DNA from 2 places in the Streptomyces sp. NPDC059906 genome. Region 2 is predicted to be linked to the other one. Evidence: riboswitches for the same ligand, from Rfam matches in the RefSeq annotation. Region 2 holds a riboswitch; the other holds the start of a gene.

Region 1 (3,199 bases), on a different contig from region 2:
TCCAGGTAGTGGTCGACCGGGTCGCGGCCGTCCTGCGGGCCGGCCGTCTCCAGGATCTGGCCGGTGACCAGCCGTTCGAAGGCGAGGGCCTGGACGCGGACCGCCTCGGGGCCGAGGTCGGCGAGGATCTGGGAGGCGCGGGCGAACAGGAAGTCGCCGGTGAGGACGGCGACCGAGTTGTCCCAGCGGGTGTTCGCGCTGGGCACCCCGCGCCGCACGGCGGCCTCGTCCATCACGTCGTCGTGGTACAGCGTGGCGAGGTGGGTCAGCTCCACGACCACGGCCGAGGGCACGATCCCGGGGGCGTAGCGGTCTCCGAACTGGGCCGAGAGCATCACCAGCAGCGGCCGGAACCGTTTCCCGCCGGCCCGCACCAGGTGCTGGGCGGCCTCCGTGATGAACGGCACCTCGCTTTTGGTTGCCTCAAGCAACCCTTCCTCGACAGCAACCAATCCGGCCTGGACATCGGCTTCCAGAGCCTGGTCCCGCACGCTCAGCCCGAACGGCCCGACGACGGTCACGAGGGGTCTCCTGTCTGCTGGTGTCTACTGGCGATTACCTGGTTTGTCGATAGGTCGCTGCCACCACTCAAGTCAGCGTATCCGGTCACGTTTCGATCACCGCTAGCGCCCACCGTTACAGGCTGGTCGGTATCGGATCATGAACGGTATGTTTTTGATCAGGTGATATGAGCAGATTTTGATTGATATCGCCAGAGGGGACGAGCCGGAGCCGGAGGGCGAACGGGCCGGAGCCGCCACCGAAGATCCCATCACTCCTCCCAACGGCCCGCACTTCCAGAACGTCACCCGATCGAGACGCCCGCCCCCTCCTTGCTTCCACCCCTTCTCCACCCCCTCCCCTCCCCCGCTTCCCACCCCTCCCCGCTCGACACCCGAAGCCGTCCCCACCCGCGGCCGGTTGGCTCCCAGTTGGGGTTAATGCCCCATTTGCCGTGCTTGTTGAAGCCAGTGAGTTGGCTCACTCCGGGCAACCTGCGGGCAACCCGGCCGGAACCTGTGCCCTCCCTTTGCCCCGCAAGCCAGTTGGGGATTGGCAGCAGCAAAGGATCAAGAGCCTCATAGGCCTCAGAACAAGGTCAACAGGCACGTTGGGTGATTCCTGCACTTGTTCCGGACATGTGCTCTCGCATACGTTCCCGGCCTGTCGGGTGGACGCCGAATCCTGCCACCGCCCGTCGCACAGTCATCCACCCAACAAACTCGCAGGCAGGAGCGGGGGACCCAGGTAAGTCGCCGCACCGGTCACCACCGGAGCGGCTCGGGGTGAAGCCGTACCCGTCAGGGCACGGCCGGGCACCTCCCCGCCCGAACCCGACAGCTCACCTCGTAGGCGTAAGGAGAGGGACACCGCATGTCTGCCAACGGTCAGAACCGTCACGCCCGCACCAGCCGCCTCGCCCGCAAGCTCGCCGTGGCCGGCACCGGTGCCGCGGTGCTCGCGCTGCCACTCATCGGCGCCACCACCGCCTCCGCGGCCACCCCGGCCGCCGCCACGACCGCCACGACCGCCACCACGGCGGCCACGGCCTACCCGGACAACCTCGACGGCTGGATCCGCGAGTCGCTCGACATCATGGCCCAGCACGGCATCCCCGGGACCTACGAGGGCATTCACCGCAACATCATGCGTGAGTCCTCCGGCAACCCGCTCGCCATCAACAACTGGGACATCAACGCCATCAACGGCACCCCGTCCAAGGGTCTGCTCCAGGTGATCGACCCGACCTTCCAGGCGTACCACGTGCCCGGCACCTCCTGGGACCCGTACGACCCGGTCGCCAACATCACCGCCGCCTGCAACTACGCGGCCGACCGCTACGGCTCGATGGACAACGTCTTCAGCGCGTACTGAGCCGTACGCCCCCCGAACCTCGCCTAAGAGGTACCGAAGATCCGCTCGAGGACGACGGCCACGCCGTCGTCCTCGTTCGTCGTGGTGACCTCGTCGGCCACCGCCTTGAGTTCGGGATGGGCGCCGGCCATGGCGACACCGTGGGCCGCCCACTGGAACATCGGGATGTCGTTGGGCATGTCCCCGAAGGCGATCGTCCGCCGCCGCTCCAGGCCCAGGTGCTCGGCGGCCAGCGCCAGACCGGTGGCCTTGGTGATGCCGCAGGGCTGGAGCTCCACCGTGCCGGGCCCCGACATGGTGACCGTCGCGAGGGAACCGACCACCGCGCGCGCCGTCGCCGCCAGTTCGTCGTCGGTCAGCTCGGGGTGGCGCAGCAGCACCTTGCTGATCGGCGTGGACCACAGCTGCGCACGCCGCTCGACGCGCACCGCGGGCAGTGTCGGGTGGGGCATCAGGTAGCCCGGCTCGATGAGCGTCAGCCCGTCGACGCCGTCCTGGTCCACGGCCGCGTACACCTGGCCCACCTCGGCCTCGATCTTGCCGAGCGCGGTCTCGGCCAGCTCCCGGTCCAGGGTGACCGACCACAGCATCCGGTGCGCGCCGGCGTCGTACACCTGCGCGCCCTGTCCGCACACCGCGAGCCCCGTGCGGCCGAGCCGGTCGAGCAGGGGGCGCACCCGGGGTGCCGGCCGCCCCGTCACCACCAGGTGCCGCGCCCCGGCCCCGGCGGCCCCCGCCAGCGCGGCCAGCGACCGGTCGGAGACGGTGTCGTCGCCTCGGAGCAGCGTGCCGTCCAGGTCGGTGGCGACGAGTGAATACGCGGTGCGGTCCATGATCAGAGAATACGGACACCGCACCCGTCCGACTCACCCGTGACCGCTTCCGAACGAGGGCGTAGCGAGTGCGTTCGAACCCGCACGGGGTTGCCCGAGGACGCCCGATGATGTCCGAATCCTGACACATCATCGGCTAAAGCCGGTTCAGGGCCTGTGTCCCGGTTGGCAGCGACATGGCACGCCAACCACCCGCAGGCGCCAAGATCGCGTCCCGGGCCCCGCCGCCTTCGGTCGCACTGCCCAACAGCGGCACGTCACCCGTAACGTGTGGCCCGACCACGTGTCACGCGACGCACACCGATCACGTGGCGCACACGGCGCGCACGGCGCACATGGCGAGCACGAAAGCGAGGCAGCATCCGATGCCCCCCTTCGATGTCCCCGAGGGCAACCCCTTCGGCCCGCACAACCTTCCGTACGGCGTGTTCTCGATCCCCGGCTCGCTCGACCGGACGGACCGGACGGACCGGATGAACAGGACAGACCGT
Region 2 (3,199 bases):
CACTTCGACTCGATGACCCCGCACCGGATCGCCGCGCAGGACCCCGACGGGGTCGAGCTGCTGTTCGTACACACCCTGCTGCAGAGCCCGACGGCCGCCCTGTGCCTCGGCCCGACCCCCGGAGAGACGCCATGAGTGCCACGGAGGAGAAGCTCCCGCGCGCCCTGTGGGTGCGACTGATCATCTACATCGCCCTGGGGCACGTCTTCGGCGGCTTCCTCTACCTGCTGTTCGAGGTGGGCGCCAAGTAGCGCCGTCCGCGGGCGGGTGGCTCAGTCCAGCATCCGCTCGCGCAGCCGCTCCCGGGTCCCGGCAGTGAGCCGCAGGCCCTGCTCCAGGTAGGCGTCGACGCCGCCCCAGGTCTCCTCGACGGTCTCGAAGGCCGCCGCCAGGTACTCGGCGCGCGCGTCGAACAGGGGACTGAGCAGCTCCATGACCTCGGGGGAGTAGGCCGAGGCCGCGGAACCGCTGCGGCGCACCTTGTAGCGGCGGTGCGCGGCGTTCGACTTCAGGTAGTCCTCGACGACGGCCTCGCGCTCGACGCCCAGGGCGAGCAGGGTGACGGCGATCGACAGGCCCGCGCGGTCCTTTCCGGCGGCGCAGTGCATCAGGGCCGGGACGCTGTCCTCGGCGAGCGCGTGCAGGATGCGGGAGTGCTCCGCAGTGCGCTCCGTGACGATCGCGCGGTAGGAGCCGATCATCCGGTCCGCGCCCTTGCCGTCGGCCAGGATCTCGCGCAGCTGGTCGAGGTCGCCGTCACGGACCATCTTCCAGAACTCGGCGCCGTCGGCCGGGTCGCTCAGCGGCAGGTTCACATTGCGCACGCCCGGCAGGTCGACGTCCGGGCCCTCGAGCTTCTGGTCGGCCGCGTTGCGGAAGTCGAAGATCGTGTGCAGGCCCAGCGAGGCCAGGAACGCGGCGTCCTCCCCGGTGGCGTGAGCCAGGTGACCGCTGCGGAACAGCACCCCCTGCCGCACCCGCCGCCCGTCCACGGTGGGCAGTCCGCCCACGTCCCGGAAGTTGCGCACACCGGTCAGCTCGGGTTCGGTCGACGGGACCTGCTGCGTCACGGGGGCTCCTCCCACTCCGCCCCGCCGCCGCTGCTCGCCGACGGGCTCCACCAGACGATACGGCATCACCTGGGCGCGAAATGGCGCCCCGAGGGATATTCCGAGCCGATAAGAGCCTTCTGTCCGAATTGGTGCCTTAATAGCAACTGGCCCTGAAATGGCGGAAGGTGAATGCGAGGCGCGTGAGCAGCGTCATATCCGTGACCGTGCGTTGCCCGTCATGTTCACGTAATTCAACTGTTTCTCAAGGGGCTTTAGGCAAAAGCGCGCGGCGGAAATCGACGCAGGGTTACCGGATATTCCCGTAAAGGATCAATCGGAACACCCGCCGGGGGAACCCCTCGCTTGTCCGTGTGCGTCTTGGTCCCTTACGTTCACCACCGATCCGGACGGACGCCTAATCCTGCCGCCGACCGGAGCCCGCACTCATCGACCACCCGTACACGGCAGGAGCGGGGGACCCACAGGTAGAACTGCCTGTTCCGGTTCCCGGAACGGCTTGGGGTAAAGCCGCGTTCTGCGCGGCCGGGCATCTCCAGCCCGCACCCGACAGCTCACCTCGCAGGCGCCGGAGAGGAATTCGCCATGCCCGCGAAGGGTAAGCACCGCCGTACCAGGGCCATGCGCCTGACCCGCACCATCGCCGTCGCCGGAACCGGCGGCGCCGCGCTCGCGCTCCCGCTGATGGGTGCCGCCGCCGCCAACGCCGCTCCCGCGCACTCCGTTTCCGAGCAGGCCGCGCAGTCCGTTCCGGCCTCGGCCAAGAAGGCCGCCGCCGAGAAGAACTCCGACTCGCGCACCTACACCGTGAAGAGCGGCGACTACCTTTCGAAGATCGCCGACGAGCAGGACGTCGACGGCGGCTGGAAGAAGCTCTACACGGACAACCGCGAGGCCGTCGGTTCCGACCCGTCGCTGATCCACCCCGGCCTGAAGCTCTCGATCGGCGGCCAGGCCGCCAAGTCGTCGGCGCCGTCCTCCGCGCAGTCGCAGAAGCCCGCGCAGAAGTCCGCCGAGAAGCCCGCCGAGAAGCCCGCCGAGAAGTCCGCCGCCGCGAAGCCGGCCCAGAAGTCGGCGGACGCCGAGAAGGCCTCCTCCTCGGACACCGGCAGCCAGTCCACGGGCACCACCAGCGGCTACACCTCCCCCGTCGCGGGCGGCACCGTCGGCACCCCGTACCACCAGTCCGGCAGCATGTGGTCCAGCGGCTACCACACCGGCACCGACTTCGTCGTCCCGACCGGCACCTCCCTCAAGGCCGTCGGCGCGGGCACCGTCGTCTCCGCCGGCTGGGGCGGCGCGTACGGCAACCAGGTCGTCATCCAGCTCGCCGACGGCCACTACGCCCAGTACGCTCACCTCTCCTCGCTCTCCGTCTCCGCCGGTCAGTCGGTGACGGCGGGTCAGCAGGTCGGCCTCTCGGGTGCCACCGGCAACGTGACCGGCCCGCACCTGCACTTCGAGATCCGCACCACGCCGGACTACGGCTCGGACATCGACCCGCTGGCATTCCTGCGCTCGCACGGCGTCTCCGTCTGACGACCGGTTCCGCGCGGCCCCCGCGCCCCGAAGGCCGGACCCCGATCCCCGGGTCCGGCCTTCGGCGTGTCCGGACCCCGGTGTGCGCGCCGTGCAGGGCCCTCGCGTATTCCGGAATTGACGAATACTTTAGGCGTGGCCTTTCTCACCGCCCGTCAATCCCGCCCTACGGTCGCGTAGGTCACATTCCAAGGTGAATCATGGGCCGATGTGGCAGACGATTCGAAGAGTGACAGCAGAGCAGTGATCGGGTCGTACGTGGCGGTGGGGGACAGCTTCACCGAGGGCGTCGGCGACCCCGGCCCCGACGGGGCGTTCGTCGGCTGGGCCGACCGGCTGGCCGTACTGCTCGCGGACCGGCGCCCCGAGGGCGACTTCACGTACACGAACCTCGCCGTGCGCGGCAGGCTCCTCGACCAGATCGTGGCGGAGCAGGTACCGCGGGTCGTCGGACTCGCGCCGGACCTCGTCTCGTTCGCGGCGGGCGGCAACGACATCATCCGGCCCGGCACCGATCCCGACGAGGTCGCCGAGCGGTTCGAGCTGGCGGTGGCCGCGCTGACCGCCGCGGCCGGAACCGTCCTGGTGAC

Evidence for each region. A riboswitch is a leader RNA that binds a small molecule or an ion and turns the genes downstream of it on or off. The one in region 2 is predicted to bind cyclic di-AMP.
Region 1: linked by a shared signal. The riboswitch ahead of ACFV9J_RS01210 (transglycosylase SLT domain-containing protein) and the one ahead of ACFV9J_RS14945 (peptidoglycan DD-metalloendopeptidase family protein) in region 2 are both predicted to bind cyclic di-AMP.

What each region holds. Positions count from the first base shown of each region.
Region 1 is NZ_JBHWKU010000001.1:248,530-251,728, reverse strand. Features, by position in the region: gene ACFV9J_RS01215 (polyprenyl synthetase family protein) at 1-521, opposite strand, end outside; cyclic di-AMP (ydaO/yuaA leader) riboswitch at 1,202-1,370, shown strand; gene ACFV9J_RS01210 (transglycosylase SLT domain-containing protein) at 1,375-1,875, shown strand; gene ACFV9J_RS01205 (HAD family hydrolase) at 1,899-2,708, opposite strand; gene fahA (fumarylacetoacetase) at 3,074-3,199, shown strand, end outside.
Region 2 is NZ_JBHWKU010000008.1:22,420-25,618, reverse strand. Features, by position in the region: gene ACFV9J_RS14960 (helix-turn-helix domain-containing protein) at 1-135, shown strand, start outside; gene ACFV9J_RS14955 (DUF6126 family protein) at 132-251, shown strand; gene ACFV9J_RS14950 (tyrosine-protein phosphatase) at 273-1,070, opposite strand; cyclic di-AMP (ydaO/yuaA leader) riboswitch at 1,495-1,651, shown strand; gene ACFV9J_RS14945 (peptidoglycan DD-metalloendopeptidase family protein) at 1,656-2,609, shown strand; gene ACFV9J_RS14940 (SGNH/GDSL hydrolase family protein) at 2,853-3,199, shown strand, end outside.